DNA from 3 places in the Enterobacter sp. JS8-1 genome. Region 2 is predicted to be linked to each of the others. Evidence: riboswitches for the same ligand, from Rfam matches in the RefSeq annotation. Region 2 holds a riboswitch; each other region holds the start of a gene.
What was found. A riboswitch is a leader RNA that binds a small molecule or an ion and turns the genes downstream of it on or off. The one in region 2 is predicted to bind thiamine pyrophosphate.

Region 1 (7,967 bases), 1.9 Mb from region 2:
TTTGCGAGAGCTGCTCCCACGCAGCCAGCAGCGCGGGATATTCGCGAAAGGAGAGAAAGCCCGGAATGTAAGGCATGGTGGTCGCGATACGCGCCACCTTGTACTCCACCAGCTCAAGCGAAGGGTATTTTAGTACCACCATCGCCGCTCGCGTCACTTCCCCACCCTGCTCTAATCCGACGTCCGCTCCGCCAATGTACTGCGGGGGATCCTTATCCAGACGATCCTCGCGGATCACCGATGAAGCCAGTTCGATTTGTTGAGCGCGTAGCGACGCGAGATCCATAACTACTCCTTACTTGTGATACTGGGCAGAAAGCCGATGCACCGCCTCCACAAATACGCCAGCGTGTTCTGGCGGCACATCCTGATGAATGCCGTGGCCGAGGTTAAAGACGTGGCCTTCACCCTGGCCGAAACCAGACAGTATAGTCGACACTTCTTCTTCAATGCGGGCTGGCTGAGCATAGAGCATGGACGGATCCATATTACCCTGCAGCGCCACTTTGTCGCCCACGCGACGGCGCGCATCGGCGATATCGGTGGTCCAGTCGAGGCCCAGCGCGTCACAGCCGGTCGCCGCCATCGCTTCCAGCCACTGACCGCCACCTTTGGTGAACAGCGTCACCGGCACGCGGCGACCTTCGTTTTCCCGCAACAGGCCGTCAACGATTTTGTGCATGTAATACAGGGAGAACTGCTGATAATCGCGTCCGGTCAGCACGCCGCCCCAGGTATCGAAAATCATCACCGACTGCGCACCGGCTTTAATCTGCGCGTTCAGATAGAGCGTGACGCTCTTCGCCAGCTTGTCGAGCAGCGCATGCAGCGCCAGCGGCTCGGCGTACATCATCTTTTTAATCATGGTGAAGGCTTTGCTGCTGCCCCCTTCCACCATATAGGTCGCCAGCGTCCACGGGCTGCCGGAGAAGCCAATCAGCGGAACTTCACCTTTCAGCTCGCGGCGGATGGTGCGTACGGCGTTCATCACGTAGCCCAGCTCGCCTTCCGGATCGGGGATCGGCAGCTTATCCACGTCGGCTTTGCTTTTGATTGGGGAGGTGAAACGCGGACCTTCACCGGTTTCGAAATACAGGCCAAGGCCCATTGCATCCGGAATGGTCAGAATATCCGAGAAGAGGATCGCAGCATCCAGCGGGAAGCGGCGCAGCGGCTGGAGCGTGACTTCGCAGGCCAGCTCAGCATTTTTGCACAGCGACATAAAATCGCCCGCCTGCGCGCGCGTGGCTTTGTACTCTGGCAGATAGCGTCCCGCCTGGCGCATCATCCACACCGGGGTGACATCAACGGGCTGGCGCAGCAGCGCACGCAGATAACGATCGTTCTTCAGTTCGGTCATTTTTGCAGTTCCTTAAGCGTCATGGCCTCAGTGTAACACTACTCATACTCGGCCCGACACATCGCCACGGTATCTTCTATCAGCCGACGCGCCACGGTGCCCGGCGGAGGCAACAGCGGTAAATCGTCATAGCGATACCAGTTCGCTTCCAGCAGCTCTTTCTGATCGATAACGATCTCGCCGCTATCGTATTCCGCCATAAACGCGGTCATCAGCGACATCGGGAACGGCCAGGGCTGGGAGGTGACGTAGCGCAGGTTCTTCACCTTAATACTGCTCTCTTCCATCACCTCGCGCGCCACCGCCTGCTCCAGCGTTTCGCCTACTTCGACGAACCCGGCCAGTACGGTGTGAATGCCGTTGCGATGACGAGTATGCTGCGCCAGCAGGATGGAATCCTCCCGACGGATAGCGACGATAATGCAGGGTGCAATCTGAGGATAGTAGCGCTCGCGGCAGTGGCTGCAGAGCATCGCCCACTCGGTTTTGCTCGGGTGCATGGTATGACCGCAGTAGCCGCAGTATTTATGCGAGCGGTAAAACTCCGCCAGCTGCACGCCGCGCCCCGCCAGCTGGAACAGCCCGACATCCTGATCCAGCACCTGCCGCACAGACCCCATATCCTGGCGACGCGCCTGTTGGATCAACCACACCGGCTCGCCCTGCCACTCGCCGATCCACAGCGCGGTTTGTCCGACAAGATCGAACGTTTCCGCCGTGCCATGGGGGATTTCCCCGGCGGGCAGCCATAATTTTTGTTCGTGACTGACGATCCACCAACCCAGATCTGATTTTTCAATAATACGATCCATATCTATTGCACTACCTTCGCTTCACTGACATGTTGTTAGCATTGTGGTTACATTTTGGATAAGCAGATTCAATCCTATACCTTGCGGAGTCGACCATGTTAAACCAGCTGGAAAGCCTGACTGAGCGCGTTAGAGGAAGTAACAAACTGGTGGATCGCTGGCTGCATGTGCGCAAGCATCTACTCGTGGCTTATTACAATCTGGTCGGTATTAAGCCTGGCAAAGAATCGTTTATGCGGCTGAATGAAAAAGCGCTGGATGATTTTTGCCAGAGCCTGGTCGACTACCTGTCCGACGGCCATTTCAATATTTATGAACGCATTATCCGCGAAATGGAAGGGACAACACCGTATTTAGCGGCCAGCAAACTCTATCCGTTGCTGGAAGCCAACACCCAGCAGATCATGGATTACTACGATTCCACGCTCGAGAACGCCATCGATCACGATAACTATCTTGAGTTTCAGCAGGCGCTGTCCGATCTCGGTGAAGCGCTGGAGGAGCGATTCACGCTGGAAGATAAGCTGATCGCCCTCGTGCTGGACAATGACGTGAATACCAGCAATGAAGAGAACGTCGCGCGCCCTGCTTGAGTTCTTAATCGTTAACGAGTAATTTACAACCATTCGCCCCTCTCACGAGGGGGATTTTTCTTGTCGGAGTGCCCAGTGTGAAAGCACGGGCTGAGACCGTTAATTCGGGATCCGCGGAACCTGATCAGGCTAATACCTGCGAAGGGAACAAGAGTCAAACAGCTGTTGTATCGCCTGAGGGCGATCCTCTCTTGCTTCATCCGTCGTCTGACAAGCCATGTCCTTCACTTTTGGAATGAGCTATGTCTACTGCAAAACTGACCCGCCGCGAACAGCGCGCGCAGGCCCAACACTTCATCGACACCCTGGAAGGCACTGCTTTCCCGAACTCTAAACGTATCTACATTTCCGGCTCGCAGGCCGATATTCGCGTCCCGATGCGTGAGATCCAGCTCAGCCCGACGCTTATCGGCGGCAGCAAAGAGGATCCGCAGTTCGAAGACAACGAAGCCGTGCCGGTATACGACACCTCCGGTCCGTATGGCGATCCCGATGTGGCAATTAACGTCCAGCAGGGTCTGGCAAAGCTGCGCCAGCCGTGGATTGACGCGCGTAATGACAGCGAAGCGCTAAACGAGCAAAGCTCTGCTTACACCAAAGAACGCCTGGCCGACGACGGTTTGGACGAGCTGCGCTTTACCGGCCTGCTGACGCCAAAACGCGCTAAAGCGGGTAAATGCGTGACCCAGCTGCACTACGCGCGCCAGGGCATCGTCACGCCGGAGATGGAGTTCATCGCCATCCGCGAAAACATGGGTCGTGAGCGCATCCGTAGCGAAATACTGCGCTATCAGCATCCGGGTGAAGGCTTTGGCGCTCGTCTGCCGGAGAACATCACGCCGGAATTTGTGCGTGACGAAGTGGCTGCCGGTCGCGCCATTATCCCCGCCAACATTAACCACCCGGAATCCGAGCCGATGATTATTGGCCGCAACTTCCTGGTGAAGGTCAACGCTAACATCGGCAACTCGGCCGTGACCTCTTCCATCGAAGAAGAGGTGGAAAAGCTGGTCTGGTCCACGCGCTGGGGTGCGGACACGGTAATGGACCTCTCCACCGGCCGCTATATTCACGAAACCCGCGAATGGATCCTGCGTAACAGCCCGGTACCGATTGGCACCGTCCCGATTTATCAGGCGCTGGAAAAGGTCAACGGCATTGCCGAAGACCTCACCTGGGAAGCCTTCCGCGACACGCTGCTGGAGCAGGCGGAACAGGGCGTGGACTACTTCACCATTCACGCGGGCGTGCTGCTGCGCTACGTGCCGATGACGGCGAAACGTCTGACCGGCATCGTCTCGCGAGGCGGTTCCATCATGGCGAAGTGGTGCCTGTCCCATCATCAGGAAAACTTCCTCTACGAACACTTCCGCGAGATTTGCGAAATCTGCGCCGCGTATGATGTCTCTCTGTCGCTGGGCGACGGCCTGCGTCCTGGCTCCATCCGCGACGCGAATGACGAAGCGCAGTTTGCCGAACTGCACACGCTGGGCGAGCTGACCAAAATCGCCTGGGAGTATGACGTGCAGGTGATGATTGAAGGCCCAGGCCACGTGCCGATGCAGATGATCCGCCGCAACATGACCGAAGAGCTGGAGCACTGCCACGAAGCGCCGTTTTACACGCTGGGGCCACTGACAACCGACATCGCGCCGGGCTATGACCACTTCACGTCAGGCATTGGGGCGGCGATGATCGGCTGGTTCGGCTGCGCCATGCTCTGCTATGTGACGCCGAAAGAGCACCTCGGCCTGCCTAACAAAGAGGACGTTAAGCAGGGGCTGATCACCTACAAAATTGCCGCCCACGCGGCGGATTTGGCGAAAGGCCACCCGGGCGCGCAAATCCGCGATAACGCCATGTCGAAGGCACGCTTTGAATTTCGCTGGGAAGACCAGTTCAACCTGGCGCTGGATCCGTTCACCGCGCGCGCCTATCACGATGAGACCCTGCCGCAGGAGTCGGGCAAAGTCGCGCACTTCTGCTCTATGTGCGGGCCAAAATTCTGCTCGATGAAAATCAGCCAGGAGGTGCGCGACTACGCCGCCGCGCAAACCATCGAAGTGGGTATGGCGGACATGTCAGAAACCTTCCGCGCCAAAGGCGGCGAAATTTACCTCAAAAAAGAGGAGGCGTAATGTACCAGCCCGATTTTCCCCCGGTGCCCTTCCGCTTAGGGCTTTATCCGGTGGTGGACAGCGTGGAGTGGATAGAGCGCCTGCTGAAGGCTGGCGTTCGCACTCTCCAGCTGCGCATCAAAGATAAACGCGATGACGAGGTGGAAGCCGATGTGGTTGCCGCCGTCGCGCTTGGGCATCGACATAACGCCCGCCTGTTTATCAACGACTACTGGCAGCTGGCCGTTAAGTACCAGGCGTATGGCGTGCATCTGGGTCAGGAGGACCTGGAAACAACGGATCTGAGCGCTATCCGTGAAGCCGGGCTACGCCTTGGCGTTTCAACGCATGATGACATGGAGATCGACGTGGCGCTGGCGGCCCGTCCCTCTTACGTCGCGCTGGGTCACGTCTTCCCGACGCAAACAAAGCAGATGCCCTCCGCACCGCAGGGGCTGACGCAGCTGGCGAGTCATGTTAAACGTCTGGCGGATTACCCCACCGTCGCCATCGGCGGAATCAGCCTTGAACGTGCCCCGTCGGTGCTGGATACCGGCGTCGGCAGTATCGCCGTCGTCAGCGCCATCACCCAGGCCGCTGACTGGCAGGCCGCAACCGCACAGCTGTTACAGGTGGCAGGAGCAGGCGATGAATGATCGTGATTTTATGCGCTACAGCCGTCAGATCCTGCTGGAAGATATCGCCATCGACGGGCAGCAAAAACTGCTCGCCAGCCGGGTACTGATTGTCGGTCTGGGCGGCTTAGGCGCGCCCGCCGCGCTTTATCTGGCGGCTGCGGGCGTCGGCACGCTGGTGCTTGCCGACGACGACGAGGTACATCTCAGCAACCTGCAGCGGCAAATTCTTTTCACCATGGAAGATATCGACCAGCCTAAAGCGCAGATCGCCCGGCAGCGGCTGAACCAGCTTAACCCGGACATCGAGCTGATTGCCCTGCAGGAGCGGCTCGGTGGTGAACGCCTGCAGCGTGAAGTTGCCCTTGCCGACGTGGTGCTGGACTGCACGGACAATATGGCGACGCGTCAGGCGATTAACGCCGTCTGTGTGGCACATAACACGCCGCTTATCACCGCCAGCGCGGTCGGTTTCGGGGGACAGATGATGGTCCTGACGCCTCCGTGGGCGCAGGGCTGCTATCGCTGCCTGTGGCCGGACGATGCCGAGCCAGAGCGTAACTGCCGCACCGCAGGCATTCTCGGTCCAGTCGTTGGTGTGATGGGCACGCTGCAGGCACTGGAGGCCATCAAGCTGCTCAGCGGCATGGAGACGGAACGTAATACGCTGCGGCTGTTTGATGCGCGCTCAAGCGGCTGGCGTCACCTGGCCTTGCACCGCGCCAGCGGCTGCCCGGTATGCGGAGGCCGCGATGCGCATTCTGTTTAACGATGAGCCAATGAAGTGCGATGACGGACTTACCGTTGCCGTGCTGCTCGAAAGGCTACGCCAGCTCAAGCCGGGAACGGCGCTGGCGCTCAATCAACAGATCCTGCCGCGCGAGCAGTGGGAACATCAGCAGGTCAATGAAGGCGACCAGATCCTGCTGTTTCAGGTCATCGCAGGGGGCTGAAATGTTACGTATTGCCGATAAAGTTTTTGATTCGCATCTGTTTACAGGAACTGGAAAATTCACCTCGCCGCAGCTGATGGTGGATGCCATCCGTGAAAGCGGCAGCCAGCTGGCGACGCTGGCGATGAAGCGCGTGGACCTTCGCCAGCATAACGATGCCATTCTTGCGCCTTTACTGGAGGCAGGCGTTACGCTTTTACCGAATACCTCCGGTGCGAAAACAGCCGAAGAGGCGATTTTCGCCGCACAGCTGGCGCGTGAAGCGCTCGGCACCCGCTGGCTGAAGCTGGAAATTCACCCGGATGCGCGCTGGCTGCTGCCCGACCCGATTGAAACGCTGAAAGCAGCAGAAAAGCTGGTGCAACAGGGATTTATCGTCCTGCCTTACTGCGGCGCCGACCCGGTTCTGTGTAAACGGCTGGAAGAGGTCGGCTGCGCCGCCGTCATGCCGCTGGGCGCCCCCATCGGCTCCAACCAGGGGCTGGAAACCCGGGCGATGCTGGAGATCATCATCGAACAGGCCAACGTACCGGTAGTGGTGGATGCGGGCATTGGCGTGCCAAGCCATGCCGCGCAGGCGCTGGAGATGGGTGCCGACGCGGTGCTGGTGAACACGGCTATTGCGGTGGCTGACGATCCGGTCATGATGGCGCGTGCGTTTCGCCTGGCGGTGGAGTCAGGTTTGCTGGCACGGCAATCTGGCCCCGGCTCCCGCAGTGTTCAGGCGCAGGCCACCAGCCCGCTGACCGGTTTCCTGGAGGCGCTCTGATGACCACGTTTACCGATCGCTGGCGGCAGATCCACTGGGACAATATTGCCCTGCGCATCAACAGCAAAACGGCTGCGGATGTCGAGCGTGCGTTAAACGCGCGTCATCCGACCCGCGAAGACATGATGGCCCTGCTTTCACCGGCGGCCAGCGCCTACCTTGAGCCGATGGCGCAGCGCGCGCAGCGGCTCACCCGCCAGCGCTTTGGCAACACGGTGAGCTTCTACGTGCCGCTCTACCTCTCAAACCTGTGCGCCAACGACTGCACCTACTGCGGCTTCTCCATGAGCAACCGCATTAAGCGTAAAACGCTCGATGAAGGTGAGATTGCGCGCGAGTGTGCGGCCATTCGTGAAATGGGCTTTGAGCATCTTCTGCTGGTCACGGGCGAACATCAGGGGAAGGTGGGAATGGACTATTTCCGTCAGCATCTTCCGGCTATTCGCCGTGAGTTTGCATCGTTGCAGATGGAAGTGCAGCCCCTGTCTCAGGACGAGTACGCAGAACTGAAAACGCTTGGGCTGGACGGGGTCATGGTCTACCAGGAAACCTACCACGAGGCGACGTACGCCCGGCATCACCTGAAGGGGAAAAAACAGGACTTTTTCTTCCGGCTGGAAACGCCGGACAGGCTTGGACGCGCCGGGATCGACAAAATCGGCCTCGGCGCACTGACGGGGCTTTCAGACAACTGGCGAGTGGATAACTATCTGGTGGCGGAACATCTG
Region 2 (7,967 bases):
GACGCCCTGATGGCGCGGATTATGGCCTGCAGACCAATTGTGTCGCTCAATCGCCAGGAGGCGGAGCTTGCCGCAGAAAGACTGGGTGTTGAAGTGGAAACCCTCGGCACGCAGTGGCAGCAGCGTTTCGGTGCCGCGCTGATTGTGCGCCATGATAAAGACGGTGCCGCGTGGTATGACGGTGACGTCTCGGGCGTGGTTTCGGCATTTCCGGCTACGGTTGTGGATACCATTGGCGCAGGCGACAGCCACGCGGGCGGCACGCTTGCCGGGCTGGCGGCGGGATGGTCGCTGGCAGATGCGGTTCTGCTGGGGAATGCCGTGGCGTCCTGGGTGGTCAGCCATCGCGGCGGCGATTGCGCACCGACTCGCGACGAATTACTCCTCGCACACAAAGACGTATAGATCGCTGCGGCAGTAGCTGATGCTGTACTCAATTGGCCGGTGCTGTTGGTCAAGCGCAACCTGCTTGATCACCAGCACCGGTATTTTTTCGTCCATCTTAATGTGCGCCTGAAATTCACTGTCCGGCATACGGGCGCTCACGCGCGAACGGGTACGCTGCGGGAAAATATTCTGACTGCGGAAGTAATCGTAAAGCGAGACGCCAATCGCATCAGGGTCGTGGATAAATCCCGTCGGCACCCAGGACTCCTCAATCGAGACGGCGTCATCGTCAACGTAGCGAATACGCTTGAGCAGGAAAACCTCGCTCTCGGGGGGAATTGAAAGATGGTTCGCCACCTCTTCGGGACACTTCACCACCCGCTTGTTGACCCACAGCGTATTGGGTTTTTGACCGCGCAGGACCACCTGTTGAGAGAACCCGCGCGCCTCTTTCAGCGAATACTCGAAGATGTTATTGATTTGCGTGCCATAGCCACGGGAGCGCGTGACCACGCCCTCTTCCTCCAGCGCCTGCATCGCTTTACGCACGGTAATGCGCGACACGCCGGTTAACTGGCTCAGATCGCGCTCGCCGGGCAAAATATTCCCGTGCTCCAGCATGCCGCTTCGCACCGCATTTTTTACCGTTTCGGCAAATTTCAGGTACAGCGGCGTGTTGTCCGGCGCGGCGATCCGTTCATTCAGTTGAGCGATTAACCGGGTATGCGCTTGTTCCATCTCTGTTTTCTCAGGCGTGGTGTTTCCTGCCAGTATACTGGGTTACCACCACGCATGAAAATGATGAACCGGCCCAATACCGTGACCCACTTCCAGAGTATCGGCTTTTGCCAGCGCCGCGGAGAGCCAGATTTTAGCTTCGCCCACCGTATCGGCCCAGCTGTCATGCCGTGGACGCAGCGCAGCAAGCGCGGCTGAGAGCGTGCAGCCCGTGCCGTGGGTGTTTTTAGTCTGCACGCGCGGCGCGGTAAAACGCATTTCGCCGTCGCGGGTAAAGAGCCAGTCCGGGCTTTCGACATCATCAAGATGACCGCCCTTCATCAGCACCGCGCCGCAGCCCATCGCCAGTAGCGCGTTCCCCTGCGCTTTCATTTCACGTTCGTTTTGCGCGTGCGGGGCACCCAACAGCGCGGCGGCTTCCGGCAGATTGGGCGTGATCAGCGCCACCTGCGGCAGCAGCTTTGTGCGCAGCGTCTCCACGGCGGAGGCAGAGAGCAGCGGGTCGCCACTTTTCGCCAGCATGACGGTATCCAGCACCACGTTTTGCACCTGATAACGCTTAAGCCGCTCGGCCACCGCTTCCACAATGTCCGTTTCGGCCAGCATGCCGATCTTGGTGGTATCAATGCGCACGTCGCTGAACACCGAATCCAGCTGCGTGGCAACAAAATCCGGCTCGATACGGTAGACCGACTGCACGCCGCGCGTGTTTTGCGCCACCAGCGCGGTAATGACGGAACAGCCGTATGCGCCAAGCGCGGAGAAGGTTTTCAGGTCAGCCTGGATACCCGCGCCGCCGCTGGGATCGGTACCGGCAATGGTCAGTGCGTTAATCCGCTTCATGCCTGCTCCTCCAGCGTGTAGAGCGCATCCAGGAACGCGCTGGCAAAACTGCCCGGGCCACGAGACTGCGCAACAGCGATTGAGCCAGCTCGCTTCATCCATCCGCAGGCAGCCGTGACGTTATCCAGCCGGTCGCCCGGCAGCGAGCAGCTCGCCGCCACGACAGCCGAGAGCGCGCAACCGGTGCCCACCACGCGCGTCATCAGCGGGTCACCGCCCGTTACCGTGCGCGTGCGCTGTCCATCGGTGATGTAATCCACTTCTCCCGTGACCACGACAATTGCATTCGTCTGACGCGCCAAAGCCTGCGCGGCAGGCACCGCGCTTGCTGCAGTGTCGGTGGTATCAACGCCGCGCCCGCCCGCGCTCATCCCGGCAAGGGCAAGGATTTCAGAGGCGTTACCGCGGATCGCGGCGGGTTTCAGAGCGAGGATTTGATGGCAAAAACGGGTACGGAACGCGAGCGCGCCAACGGCAACCGGGTCGAGCGTCCAGGGCTTACCCGCCGCCACCGCGCTTTCAATCGCCCGACGCATCGACTGGGCGCGCGGTGCGGTCAGCGTGCCAACGTTAATCAGCAGCGCATCGGCGATGTCAGCAAACTGCTCGGCCTCTTCGGCCTCAATCACCATCGCTGGCGATGCACCGAGAGCCAGCAACACGTTGGCCGTGAAGGTCTGTACAACATCGTTGGTCATACAGTGCGTGAGCGGGGAACGGGTTCGGAACTGATGTAAAACGTGTAAATCGAGCAGGTCAGGCTGCATGGTTTCGCTCCTGCCTTGCGTGAAGAAGCGATGACCGGGAAGGCATCTGACTTCCCTACGCTGGCATTATCCAGATCAGGTAATACGGGTATTTCTCAGCCTTCACAAAGAAGGGCACCCCGAGTCAAAATACTTATAAAACAATTAATTACAAATCAATAGTTTGTGAGTATTTAGTGTAACCGGGGCCGTAGGCAGGGTGCAAGATTTTTCGATTTACCGCATCTGGAATAGCTGAATCACGCCCGGCAGGGGCGAACACCAAAGACTAATAGTACCGAAAGGTATTAGTTAGAGCGACGATAAGAAGCAACACAGTTGATACGTATAAGAAGTTAACGATTCTCTTTTATCTTTCCGGTTATATCCCTCTCTCTCATGGATTATTCCTAAAACGTAAATTTTAATCACCGCGATTAATCAGCGCGCATTTTAATGTTTACTTTCACCTTTAAAATCTATTCGTTTCAAATGAAATAAATCATTAAACAACTCCACTACCTAAGCAGTAAAATAAAACCCCTAAAAAAGTGAAATAAAATTCCATTCCAATCATAAACTTAACTAGAACCTTTTCCGGATAAAAATTAAATCACTGATAAACAAATAGAAATTAAAGACTTACTGCAACATACCACTTTAGCTATTGGTGCTTTACTTGACCTAAATCAATAATTTTAAGCGCAAATTATCTATAGTTCACCATCGTCACACAAAACAAATAGATGTTTCTTTACAAAATTTGACATACTTGAACTTACTCTTTTTGCTCTGCCAGACCAAACGTTGGTAATAACACTATCGTTTATTTTATCTATAGAATATTGCGAGTCTTTACAATGAAACCCCTTAATAAATCAGTGATTGCTGTTGCTGTTTTTGGTGCTGTTTTTGGTGCTCTTTTTGCTGGTTCAATGAATATTGCTTATGCTGCTACCCCTGCTAGCGATGTTGAAATGGCTACAGGTGAAACGGTAGAAACTGCAATCACTAACTTACAGGGTAAAACAGACGGCTTATCTAATGATGTAGCTGGTATCGTGTTTACTGATCTCCCTACTCTGCATCAAACTGATAAAGGGCTTCAAAATCAAATCACAGCTACTAACAAAGATGTGAATGATACTAAAGATGCTGTGATTCTGATTAATAATGACCTGCAAGGCGCGAAACAGCTTCTTGCTGATAAAGCACAGATTGCACAAGATACAGCTAATGCTAACTCTACCCGCATTACAGCACTGGAAAACCAGCCTACCCCGAAAGATGGTATTGATGGTAAAGATGGGGCTACAGGTGCGCAAGGTGTACAGGGTTTACAGGGTTTACAGGGCTTGAAAGGTGATACAGGCGCACAAGGTGTAGCGGGTGTTGCTGGTAAAGATGGTGTTGATGGTGTTGATGGTAAAAATGGTATTGACGGTAAAGCAGGTAAAGACGGCATAGACGGGAAAATCGGCGTTAACGGGAAAGATGGTAAGAATGGGTTGAATGGTAAAGATGGTGTGAGTGGTAAGAACGGCGCTAACGGCGTTACCACCACCATCACTAAGAAAGAAGTTGATACTAAAACTATCAATCTTGTTAAGTCACTTAATACACAAACTACAGCACAAGCTAAAGATCTGAAAGCTGCTCAACAAGTATTTGCACAAGCACAATCTTCAAGCAATGCTCAATTTAAAAACCTGAAGGATGAAGTTGACGACAACAAGAAAGAAGCGCGTGGTGGAGTAGCCTCTGCCGTTGCGATTGCATCAATGCCACAGGTCGAAAAAGATCAGGCTATGATGTTCTCTGCTGGTGTAGGGTCATTTAAGAATGAGCAAGCTATCAGCGTTGGCACTTCTCTCCATGCCGGTGAACATACAGTGATCAAAGCTGGTATTAGCGATTCGACAAATAACGATCTTGCTATGGGCGCGGGTATCGGGATCGGTTTTTGAATAAAACACCGCTGATACATATATAACCCGCTCGTCTCTGGTAAGAATTTCGATGATAGCAAAAAACATGTCCAGATATATATTCATCTCAGCCGTGCTGTACCTGATGCTAATTGGCGTCGGGATTTGGATAGGCGTGATGTATTTATCTTATTATCTGTGTAGTTTATAAGGTATAAAATGAAAAAATTAATTATTACCGTGGCGGGTATATTTATACTTGCGGGGTGCGTATCGCCCGATCAGCGCATCGCAAACTGCACGGCGAAAGGCGTAAGTTATGACACCTGCTATTTGTCCGAACAGCAAAGACAGCAAGGCATTAATAACGCTTCGCTCTCTGCCGCTTATGCGAATGCGGCAAGAGCGACAGAAAATGCACATAAACATGCTCACCACCACTAAGGTTTTATAATGAAAGCACAGTTAACAGTGATGACTCTGTTGTTCGCAATCGCTGCGACCCCGGCACATGCGATTAACGCCCACTATCGCGCACAGCTGGAGCGTTCCGGATGCACCCAGATAAGCGAAGGCGATGGCTCTTGCGATATCACTAAAACGAAAGCGGAAAACGCGGCGCAACACGACCAAACGACGACCGTTCACGATCCGATGCGTGCGGCCACCTTTTCGTCACCGACCGTTAATGCCACGATTTCCAACGGCTTTTTTAGTGCGACCATTAATGGCAAAAAGGCCACCGTCAAACGTCTGAATGCGGCGTTCTATGAAATTCACGGTAATGACGTTGTTATATCGTTTAGCCTTGATGAGAACGGTATTGCCGATGCCTCCTGGAATAAAACTAAGGGTCGTGACCACGGCATTTTGCAGGTCAGGCAGAAATAACGTGCTCAAGGAGGCCATGTGCCTCCTTTTTCCACAGCGAAAAGCACGATTTGTCACACTCTTTTCTCTACTTTTACAGTTCTGACAAACCCATCATAAGCGGCTGTTTTTATTGTGCATAAAGTGCAACTTTCTTTCTGGAAACGGGGATAACCCTCCCCCTGTGCCCTCTGCCACAAAACAGTAAACAAATTAACCATTGAGCCCCGTGGCAAAAGGCTCTATATTGGCGGCGTTTTTTTCAGGCCCCCATCTGTTTTTTAACTTTTTATTCAATCGTGGCTCATAACGAAGCGGCGGTTGTAGGAGTGATATGATGACGGATAAAGTCCGTATTGACACCGTAGATGCCCACAAAAGCAACGAAACCTATCTGGCCCGTCAGGCCGAGTTTGAATCTAACGTCAGGAGTTATCCGCGCAAACTGCCTTTAGCGATCACTAAAGCAGAAGGCGTGTGGATCACCGATGCAGATAATAAAGAATACCTTGACTGTTTAGCAGGCGCAGGGACCCTTGCGCTTGGCCATAACCATCCTGATGTGCTGAAAAGCATCCAAAATGTCATTACCAGCGGCTTGCCGTTACATACCCTGGATCTGACTACGCCTCTGAAAGACGCGTTTTCTGAATACCTGCTCTCTCTGCTGCCTGGTCAGGGCAAAGAGTACTGCCTGCAGTTCACCGGTCCATCCGGTGCTGACGCCGTTGAAGCGGCGCTGAAGCTGGCGAAAAAAGTGACCGGTCGTAGCGGTATCATCAGCTTCTCTGGTGGTTACCACGGTATGACCCACGGCGCACTGTCCGTGACCGGCAACCTGTCTCCGAAAGAAGCGGTTGACGGTATGATGCCAGAAGTTCAGTTCATGCCTTATCCGCACGAGTACCGTTGCCCGCTGGGTATCGGTGGTGAAGCGGGCGTGAAAGCGCTGACCTACTACTTCGATAACCTGATCAACGACGTTGAAAGCGGCGTGCGTAAACCTGCGGCGGTGATCCTGGAAGCCGTTCAGGGCGAAGGCGGCGTGAACCCGGCTCCGGCTGAGTGGCTGCAGCGCATCCGTAAAGTGACTCAGGAACACGGCATTCTGCTGATCCTCGACGAAGTTCAGGCTGGCTTTGCCCGTACCGGTAAATTCTTCGCCTTCGAACACGCGGGCATTGAGCCAGACATCATCGTGATGTCTAAAGCTGTCGGTGGCGGTCTGCCGCTGGCCGTGCTCGGTATCAAAAAGCAGTTCGATGCATGGGCACCAGGTCACCACACCGGTACCTTCCGCGGCAACCAGCTGGCGATGGCAACCGGTCTGACGACGCTGAAAATCCTGAAAGACCAGAACATCGCAGGCAAAGTGGCTGCACAGGGCGAATGGCTGAAAGGCCAGCTGAAAGAGATGGCGAAGCGCTACCCGGTTATCGGACACGTTCGCGGTCTGGGCATGATGATCGGTATTGAGATCGTTAAACCACACGAAGCGGCTGACCACATGGGTTGCTTCCCTGGCGACGGCGAGCTGTCTGCACTGATTCAGAAGAAGTGCTTCGAAGCCGGTCTGATTCTGGAGCGTGGCGGTCGTAACGGTATCGTTCTGCGTCTGCTGCCGTCTCTGCTGATCAGCGATGAAGAGCTGAAAATCTTCCTGGATAAATTCGAGCAGGCACTGCTTGCTGCGGGCGTTCGCCCGGCGTAACCGGAGTTGTTGATTACGATGTCTGATTCAAACCCAATTTTGTTCTCCTCTGCGCAGAGCATTGAAGCTTACCAGCAGGCGATTGAACAAAGCACTCAGGCTGTGATGCAGTGGCTGAAACAGCCTGAGATGTACCAGGGCAAAACGGTCGCGGAACTGCGCGACCGTATTAAGCTGGATTTCAACCCGAAAGGGCTGGGCAACGAAGCGGCGATTGAACGCGCCGTGGAGTTCTTCCTGAAAGACAGTTTGTCCGTTCATCACCCGCAGTGTGTGGCGCACCTGCACTGCCCAAGCCTGGTCGTAAGCCAGGCGGCGGAAGTGCTGATCAACGCCACTAACCAGAGTATGGACTCCTGGGATCAAAGCCCGTCCGCAACCATTATCGAAATCAAACTGATCGAGTGGCTGCGTACCCGCGTGGGTTATCAGGCTGGCGACGCAGGTGTGTTCACCAGCGGCGGCACCCAGAGCAACCTGATGGGCCTGATGCTGGCGCGCGATGCGTTCTTCGCGCGTCTGGGTCACTCTGTTCAGCAGGATGGCCTGGTAGGCGATCTGCGCAAAATTCGCGTGCTGTGCTCCGAGAACGCCCACTTCTCCGTGCAGAAAAACATGGCGCTGATGGGTCTGGGCTACCAGTCCGTGGTGCAGGTGAAAACTGACGAATTCTCCCGCATGGATCTGACCGATCTGGCGGCGAAAATTGAGCAGTGCAACGAGAACGGCGAGCAGATTCTGGCG
Region 3 (7,967 bases), 2.4 Mb from region 2:
GCTCACCCGGCAGCCTGTCGATGAACCCGGCGATCCCCATTTGCGCGGCAATACTCTCCAGCTTTTGGCGCTGGGCGTCGTTCAGCTTGAGTCCCGGATGCATCCCCAGCGCGATGTTTTGTCGCACTGTCAGATGGTTAAAGAGGTTGTTTTCCTGAAACAGCATCGAGACCGGACGCTTTGCCGGCGGAGTTCGGGTATGGTCCCGGTTTTCAATCACTATCGATCCGCTCGCCGGTTGCAGAAAACCGGTAATCAAATTAAGCAGCGTACTTTTCCCCGCGCCGCTTGGGCCAAGTACGGCGATCATCTCCCCCTGACGCACGGAGAGCGTGAAGCGCATCGGCAGATGCTGATAAAGCCAGGTTACATCAGTCAGTTCTAACATCACGCCCCGGAAGTTTTTCGATAACGGTGAATAACGCAAAGCACAGCAGCAGCAGTAAGAGTGCCGTGACGGCCCCATCCTGGCTGCGGTAGGAGCCAATTTGCTGGTAAAGCCAGAACGGCAGGGTGCGGAAGTCTTCATTACCGAAGAGCGCCACCACGCCAAAATCCCCAATCGACAGCACGCAGGCAAAGGCCAGCGCCTGGGCGAGCGGACGTTTCAGGGCGCGGAGTTCCACCACTTTCAGCCGCTGCCAGCCCTGCATGCCCAGCGACTGACACAGCAAACCGTAGCGGCTGTTCACGTCGCGCATCGGGTTTTCCAGCACTTTGAGCGCGTAAGGAATAGCCATCAGTGCGTTGGTGAAAATCACAATGCCGTCGGCGCTTTCCGGCAGGCCGATGGTGCTGTTGAACAGCAGGAAGAAGCCCGTCGCGAGCACGATGCCCGGCATCGCCAGGATCAACATGCCTGTCAGCTCCAGCATTTGCCCGGCCTTACGGGCCTGACGCGCGTAGAGTTCGCGGCTGCTCCACAGCAGCATCATGGTCAGCATGACGCACAGCAGCCCGGCAGCCAGCGCTATGCGTACCGAGGTCCAGGTTGCCTGCCAGAGCACGGGCTGTTGCAACACGGACACAAGATTGAGGTTCAGTCCGTCAATGATAACGGCCAGAAGCGGCGGCAGCAGTAGCAGGAGCGCCAACGCAATCAGGATAAAATCGATGACGCGGCTGTGCAGGCTATCCTGCGGATCGCGCCAGCCTGCTATCTGATTACTGCCGGGAGAAAGGGATTTACTCAGCCGCTGGCTGAGTAGCACCAGTGCGAGACAGCAAATCATCTGCACCATCGCCAGCAGCGCGGCGCGGCCCGGATCGTAGTCGTAACTCAGCGCCTGGTAGATCGCCAGCTCGATGGTGGTGGCCTGCGGCCCGCCGCCGAGAGACAGCACGGTGGCAAAGCTGGCAAAGCAGAGCATGAAGATTAATGCCGCCACGGGCGGGATCTGGCGGCGCAGCCACGGCCATTCCACGAAGCGGAAGAAAGACACGCCGCGCATGCCAAGCTGGGCGGCAATCTGGCGCTGTTCGCCGGGTATGTTTTCCAGCGCCTGCAAAAAGAGGCGCGTCGCCATCGGCATATTGAAAAAGACGTGCGCGAGCAGAATGCCCTTCAGCCCGTAGGGGGAGAAGGTCCACTCTAGCCCTGAAAACGCAAAGAGCGAGGCCAGCCAGCCCTGACGGCCATACACGCTCAGGATGCCAAATACGGCTACCAGCACCGGCAGGATCAGCGTCATGGCGCACAGGCGCAGCAGCGCCTGCCTGCCGGGAAAACGCCGCCGATACAGTGCTCGCGCAAGAAAAATGGCCGGGATCACCGAGAGCAGGGCAGAAAGAAACGCCTGCCAGAAGGAGAACCGGATCACGTGCCAGAGGTAGCTATCGTGCCAGAGGGCGAGCAGGTCACTCTCCGGCGCGTTAAACCACAGTGCAAGGAATGCCCCCAGGCTGACCGCCACCATCAGCAGGGCGGCGAGCAGACCGGGGATTAACCAGCCGGGAATCAACGGCTGACGGCGCGTTGCCATTCACTTACCCATGCGGCACGCTGCGCGGCGACCTGCTGCGGCGTAAACTCCAGCGAGGTTGTTGGTTTGGTCAACCGATCGAAACCTGCTGGCAGCGCAACGTTAGTGACCGGATACATCCAGTTGCCCGCGGGAATGGCGTTCTGGAACGCGGGTGAAACCATAAATTTCAGGAACTTTTCGGCCAGTTCCGGCTGTTTGCTGGCAGCGGTACGCGCTGCCACTTCCACCTGCAGGTAGTGACCTTCAGCAAAATTCGCCGCGGCGTAGTTGTCTTTCTTCTCGGCGATGATGTGGTAGGCCGGAGAGGTGGTATAGCTCAGCACCAAATCGCTTTCACCTTTCAGGAACAGGCCATAGGCTTCGCTCCAGCCTTTGGTCACGGTGACGGTTTTGGCGGCCAGTTTTTGCCACGCTTCCGGCGCTTTATCGCCATAGACCTTTTGCATCCACAGCAGCAGGCCCAGCCCCGGCGTACTGGTACGCGGATCTTCATAAATCACGCGCCACTTCTGCTCGCTCTCGACCAGCTCTTTCAGGCTTTTCGGCGGGTTTTTCAGCTTATTTTTGTCATAAACAAAAGCAAAGTAGCCGTAATCGAACGGCACGAAGGTGTCGTTTTTCCAGCCGCCAGGCACGTTAACGGCATTTGCCGCGACGCCGCTTTTGGCAAACAGTTTGGTTTGCGAGGCGGCGTCCAGCAGGTTGTTATCCAGCCCGAGCACTACGTCAGCCTTGCTGTTTTTCCCTTCCATACGCAGGCGGTTGAGCAGCGACACGCCATCTTCCAGCGCGACGAACTTCAGCTCGCAGTTGCAGTCGGCTTCAAAGGCTTTTTTGACTACCGGGCCAGGGCCCCAGTCGGCAGAGAAGGAGTCATAGGTGTAGACCGTCAGGACGGGCTTCGCAAAAGCAGGCAGCGCAAACAGCGCCAGCAGGGGGAGCACTTTTTTTAACACTTTGCACCTCAAAGTTGAGTGGCAAAGGATTTTGAGCGACAGCCTCAAATCCCTTCGCCGGCGTTATCCGGATCAGGTTCGACGGGTATTATCTCAGCGCACATCAGTGATGCAGCACCCCGTTGAGAACGGCGCTATTGTAATGATTTGGTGAATATTACGAAAGCGTTATGGCTCCGGTGGTGCAAACCAGGCGGATTTAAAATCAAACCAGCCCAGGGTATTCATCCGCAGGCCGCGCATGCTGCGCTGTCCCTGGATCATCAGCCAGTGGTGGATCAGCGGCACGATCGCCTGTTCGGCAAGTAACGCCTGGCACCACGTGGCTAAATTCATCTCGCCCGCGCGCCACAAGGCGGCGTCCTGCTGCCAGTCTCGATCGATGCAGTGCTGGATCAGCGGGACTTCATACAGGTGCGAGAAGAGCGAAAAATCGAGCGGCAGGGTGAAGTTGGCGCTGTTCAGCCAGATATCACTGGTGATATCTCCCTGGTGCCATTCGTCATAGTCAACTTCTTTGACCTCCAGCGTTACCCCTTCGGCCGCCAGCAGTCGGGTCATGATTCTGGCGATAAAACGATGCTCCACATGCTCGCGGTAGTAGGTCAGGGTGATGGACTCCAGCCCTGCGGGCTTTTCGCTACGCGCTGGACGAGCGTGGTGCCAGCGTGGAAGCAGGCCGTAGGCCGGGAACCACCAGGCCTGATACTGAACGTCGGCATGATAAATCAGATTCGCGGGGGCCAGAATGTGGCTGATCCACTCACGCACCTGAGGATTTGCGCCGCGATGGGTGCGGCGGTCAAACAGCAGATAATAACAGCCCTCTTCAAGGCGGCTCTCGACGGCCTTTTCCCCTGTCGTCGGCCCTTCCAGCGTCAGCCCTGCGCTCAGCTCTTCATTGAGATCCGGTAATACCCACACGTTCACTTCGTCGATCAGCGCCCGATAGCCAAAATAGTCATCAAAGGCGCGGATCTTCAGCTGGTTGCTGTTGTTTCGGGAGACGGCATAAGGGCCGGTACCAATTGGCTGGCTGGCGAAATTATTCAGCGATTCCCACTCGCCGGGCAAAATCATCGACGGCACATAGCCCAGCAGCCAGGGGAGCCACTTATCCTGCTGCGACAGTTCAATATCCAGCGTCCACGCCGTAGGGGAGTGGACGCGCGAAATATGTGAGTAAAGGGGGAGCTTGCGGGCGCGTTCCAGAGAAGAGATGACGTCGCTCATTTCCAGCTCGCGGCCATGATGAAAATGGATGCCGGGGCGTAAAAAAAAGCGCCAGTGGAGTGAAGAGAGTTGCTGCCAGTGGTGCGCGATATCGGCTTCCAGTTCCCCGTTTTCCTCATTTATCCGCGTCAGCCCGCTGAAGATTTGCCGGGCCATATGGGTTTCAGATCGCCGTAACGCCGTGCCGGGCAACAGATTTTTCATCGGACGGTAGTAAAGTACCCGCAGAATATGGCGGCCCTGACGAAAGCTGCGCCCCAGATGGGAAACCAGCATCTGGCGCACGGCGGCTTTGTCGCCCACCAGCTGTACCAGCTGCTCGATGCGGTCCTGCTCCAGCAGGTCTTCCGCCCGCTGCTGCTGCAGCGCCAGTCCGGTGTAGAGGAACGTCAGGCGCGAGCGCTTGCCGCGTCCCGCTTCGGCTTCCCAGTTTAGCCAGCCCTGCTGCTGCATGGTGTTGAGCAGCGTGCGCATGTGTCGGCGCGAACAGTTGAGCAGGTCAGCCAGCTCGTTCAGCGTGGTCTCCTGCGATTGCCCCTCACAGCACTGCCAGAGGCGGATAAATTGTTGTTGCAGACGACCAGAAGGCATAAAAGGGGAACTCCTGACAAAAAACCAGCAATTTATTAATCCCTATATTAGGACAATAATTCTTCCCGATGAAGTGAGGAGGTAAATTATGAAGAGGTCTACCGCACGTCAGTTTTATCAGCAGTACTTTTCAGCGACAAAAGGACTGTCCTGGCTGGCCCGCCAGTGTGCAGAGCAACGGCTGAAAACGTTAGAAGAATTGATGCAGTGGGACGTTACGAAACCGACCTCTTCTCGCTAACTCGCCTCGATCATGTGTGACTGAGTATTGGTGCTAATCACCCGCCAGCAAAATGTTTTTGCTGGCTTTTTTCGTTTACTATTTCACCCAATTTCGATTCGCTTTCACAAGGATTTGCGCATGCTGTGGTTGATGACGATGGGGCGACGCCTGAACGGCGTGTATGCCGCTTTTATGCTGGTCGCCTTTATGATGGGCGTGGCGGGGGCGCTTCAGGCACCGACGCTGAGCCTGTTTCTCAGCCGCGAGGTGGGGGCTCAGCCGTTTTGGGTGGGGCTGTTTTATACCGTCAACGCCATTGCCGGGATCCTGGTCAGCCTGTGGCTGGCAAAACGATCCGACAGTCAGGGTGACAGGCGCAAGCTGATCCTCTTTTGCTGTGTGATGGCCGTAGGCAACGCGCTGCTGTTTGCCTTTAACCGTCATTATTTGACCCTCATTACCTGCGGCGTGCTGCTGGCGTCACTGGCGAACACTGCCATGCCGCAGCTGTTCGCGCTGGCTCGCGAATACGCCGATAGCTCGGCGCGGGAAGTGGTGATGTTTAGCTCCGTGATGCGCGCGCAGCTCTCGCTGGCGTGGGTCATTGGACCGCCGCTGGCCTTCATGCTGGCATTGAACTACGGCTTCACCACCATGTTCTCCATTGCCGCCGGGATTTTTGTCATCAGTCTGGCATTGATTGCCTTCGCGCTGCCGTCTGTGGCGCGTGTCGAACAGACGATGGATACACCTGTCACCCAGGTGAGCGGCTGGCAGGACAAAAACGTCCGCATGCTGTTTATTGCCTCCACGCTGATGTGGACCTGCAACACCATGTATATCATTGATATGCCGCTGTGGATCAGCAGCGATCTGGGTTTACCGGACAAGCTCGCGGGGATCCTGATGGGGACCGCCGCCGGGCTGGAGATTCCGGCAATGATTCTGGCGGGATACTACGTTAAGCGATTCGGAAAGCGTCGGATGATGATTGTCGCCGTGGCGGCCGGGGTGCTGTTCTACGCGGGGCTGATTCTTTTCCATTCACGTGAAGCGTTGCTGGCGCTGCAGCTGTTTAACGCCGTGTTTATTGGGATTGTTGCCGGGATCGGCATGCTCTGGTTCCAGGATTTAATGCCGGGCCGCGCTGGCTCTGCAACCACGCTTTTCACCAACAGCATTTCAACGGGCGTTATTCTGGCAGGGGTGATTCAGGGGGCGCTGGCGCAAAGTTACGGGCATGGCTCAGTTTACTGGATGATTGCCGCGATTTCGGTGGTTACGCTTGGGCTGACTTGCCGGGTTAAGGATGTCTGATTCTGGAAGGCGGCTTCACGAAATGAAACGACTTTCTGACAGGTACCTGGAAGGAGAATAGAGTGCGTGGCGGGTGCTTGAGGCTGTTTGCCTCAGGCTTTCGCAAGAGGCAAACAGTGGAGAGTCCCACATCAAAAAATTGATGGGGAGACTAACTTCACGACCGACATTGCGAGGTTAGTCTCTTCATTGCCGAAAAGCAATAAGGAGGCTGGAATGCCAAAACGTAGTCAAATCAATGGCCCGCTTTTTACGGGCCATTGCCTTTAGCCCATAAACGCAGGCTGTTTTTTCTCGTACGCTGAGATAGCGTCTTCGTGCTGGAGAGTTAAACCAATGCTGTCGAGACCGTTCAGCATGCAGTGACGGCGGAACGCATCAATGCTGAAGCTGTAGGTCTTATCCCCGGCTTTCACCACTTCCGCTTCCAGATCAACTTCAAACGATATGCCCGGATTTGCCTGCACCAGCGCAAACAGCTCATCGACCTGTTCATCGCTCAGTGTGACCGGCAGCAACTGGTTGTTGAAGCTGTTGCCGTAGAAGATATCCGCGAAGCTCGGGGCAATGACCACTTTAAAGCCGTAGTCCGTGAGCGCCCACGGCGCATGTTCACGGGATGAACCGCAGCCAAAGTTTTCCCGCGCCAGCAAAATGGAGGCGCCTTTGTATTCCGGAAAATTCAGCACGAATTCCGGATTAGGTACTTCGCCCTTATCGTCCAGGAAACGCCAGTCGTTGAACAGGTGTGCACCAAAACCGGTACGCGTTACTTTCTGTAAAAATTGCTTAGGAATGATCGCATCAGTATCGACGTTAGCGGCGTCCAGCGGGACAACCCGGCCTGTATGTTGGGTAAATTTCTCTGCCATGATTGTCTCCTTATTTGAGGCTGCGAATATCGGCGAAATGACCGGTAACTGCTGCAGCGGCGGCCATTGCCGGGCTGACCAGATGGGTGCGCCCACCTCGGCCCTGACGGCCTTCAAAGTTACGGTTGCTGGTGGATGCGCAGCGCTCGCCCGGATTCAGGCGGTCGTTGTTCATCGCCAGACACATGGAGCAGCCAGGCAGACGCCATTCGAAGCCTGCTTCAATGAAGATCTTATCCAGACCTTCTGCTTCCGCCTGCGCCTTCACCGGACCGGAGCCTGGAACCACCAGCGCCTGCACGCCTGGTGCCACTTTGCGGCCTTTGGCAATCTCGGCGGCGGCACGCAAATCTTCGATACGGGAGTTGGTGCAGGAACCGATAAAGACTTTATCAATGGTTACATCGGTCAACGGAACGCCAGGTTTCAGTCCCATATAGGCCAGCGCTTTTTCCGCACTGGCACGTTCGACCGGATCGGCGAAAGACGCCGGATCGGGGATGCTGTCGTTGACGGAAATCACCTGACCCGGGTTGGTGCCCCAGGTAACCTGCGGCGCAATCTCTTCTGCCTGCAGGGTGACAACGGTATCAAAGCTCGCACCGTCGTCGGTTTTCAGGGTTTTCCAATATTCGACGGCATCGACATAATTCTGCTCTTTTGGCGCGTGCAGACGGCCCTTGACGTAGTTGAATGTGGTTTCGTCCGGCGCGACCAGACCGGCTTTGGCGCCCATTTCAATGGCCATATTGCACAGGGTCATACGCCCTTCCATGCTCAGCGCCTGAAT

Region 1: another riboswitch for thiamine pyrophosphate. It lies ahead of thiC (phosphomethylpyrimidine synthase ThiC); the one in region 2 lies ahead of thiM (hydroxyethylthiazole kinase).
Region 3: another riboswitch for thiamine pyrophosphate. It lies ahead of thiB (thiamine ABC transporter substrate binding subunit); the one in region 2 lies ahead of thiM (hydroxyethylthiazole kinase).

Annotation. Positions count from the first base shown of each region.
Region 1 is NZ_CP185805.1:234,799-242,765, reverse strand. Features, by position in the region: gene nfi (deoxyribonuclease V) at 1-286, opposite strand, end outside; gene hemE (uroporphyrinogen decarboxylase) at 296-1,360, opposite strand; gene nudC (NAD(+) diphosphatase) at 1,399-2,172, opposite strand; gene ACOQH0_RS01185 (Rsd/AlgQ family anti-sigma factor) at 2,268-2,765, shown strand; TPP riboswitch at 2,820-2,929, shown strand; gene thiC (phosphomethylpyrimidine synthase ThiC) at 3,008-4,903, shown strand; gene thiE (thiamine phosphate synthase) at 4,903-5,538, shown strand; gene thiF (thiazole biosynthesis adenylyltransferase ThiF) at 5,531-6,286, shown strand; gene thiS (sulfur carrier protein ThiS) at 6,270-6,470, shown strand; gene thiG (thiazole synthase) at 6,472-7,239, shown strand; gene thiH (2-iminoacetate synthase ThiH) at 7,239-7,967, shown strand, end outside.
Region 2 is NZ_CP185805.1:3,175,756-3,183,722, forward strand. Features, by position in the region: gene ACOQH0_RS15115 (PfkB family carbohydrate kinase) at 1-405, shown strand, start outside; gene ACOQH0_RS15120 (GntR family transcriptional regulator) at 379-1,125, opposite strand; gene thiD (bifunctional hydroxymethylpyrimidine kinase/phosphomethylpyrimidine kinase) at 1,168-1,968, opposite strand; gene thiM (hydroxyethylthiazole kinase) at 1,965-2,735, opposite strand; TPP riboswitch at 2,771-2,867, opposite strand; gene ACOQH0_RS15135 (YadA-like family protein) at 3,575-4,681, shown strand; gene ACOQH0_RS15140 (hypothetical protein) at 4,862-5,086, shown strand; gene ACOQH0_RS15145 (hypothetical protein) at 5,096-5,533, shown strand; gene ACOQH0_RS15150 (diaminobutyrate--2-oxoglutarate transaminase) at 5,847-7,223, shown strand; gene ACOQH0_RS15155 (pyridoxal phosphate-dependent decarboxylase family protein) at 7,242-7,967, shown strand, end outside.
Region 3 is NZ_CP185805.1:737,105-745,071, forward strand. Features, by position in the region: gene thiQ (thiamine ABC transporter ATP-binding protein ThiQ) at 1-388, opposite strand, end outside; gene thiP (thiamine/thiamine pyrophosphate ABC transporter permease ThiP) at 372-1,982, opposite strand; gene thiB (thiamine ABC transporter substrate binding subunit) at 1,958-2,941, opposite strand; TPP riboswitch at 2,973-3,073, opposite strand; gene sgrR (HTH-type transcriptional regulator SgrR) at 3,110-4,765, opposite strand; gene sgrT (glucose uptake inhibitor SgrT) at 4,854-5,006, shown strand; gene ACOQH0_RS03575 (sugar efflux transporter) at 5,127-6,305, shown strand; gene leuD (3-isopropylmalate dehydratase small subunit) at 6,572-7,177, opposite strand; gene leuC (3-isopropylmalate dehydratase large subunit) at 7,188-7,967, opposite strand, start outside.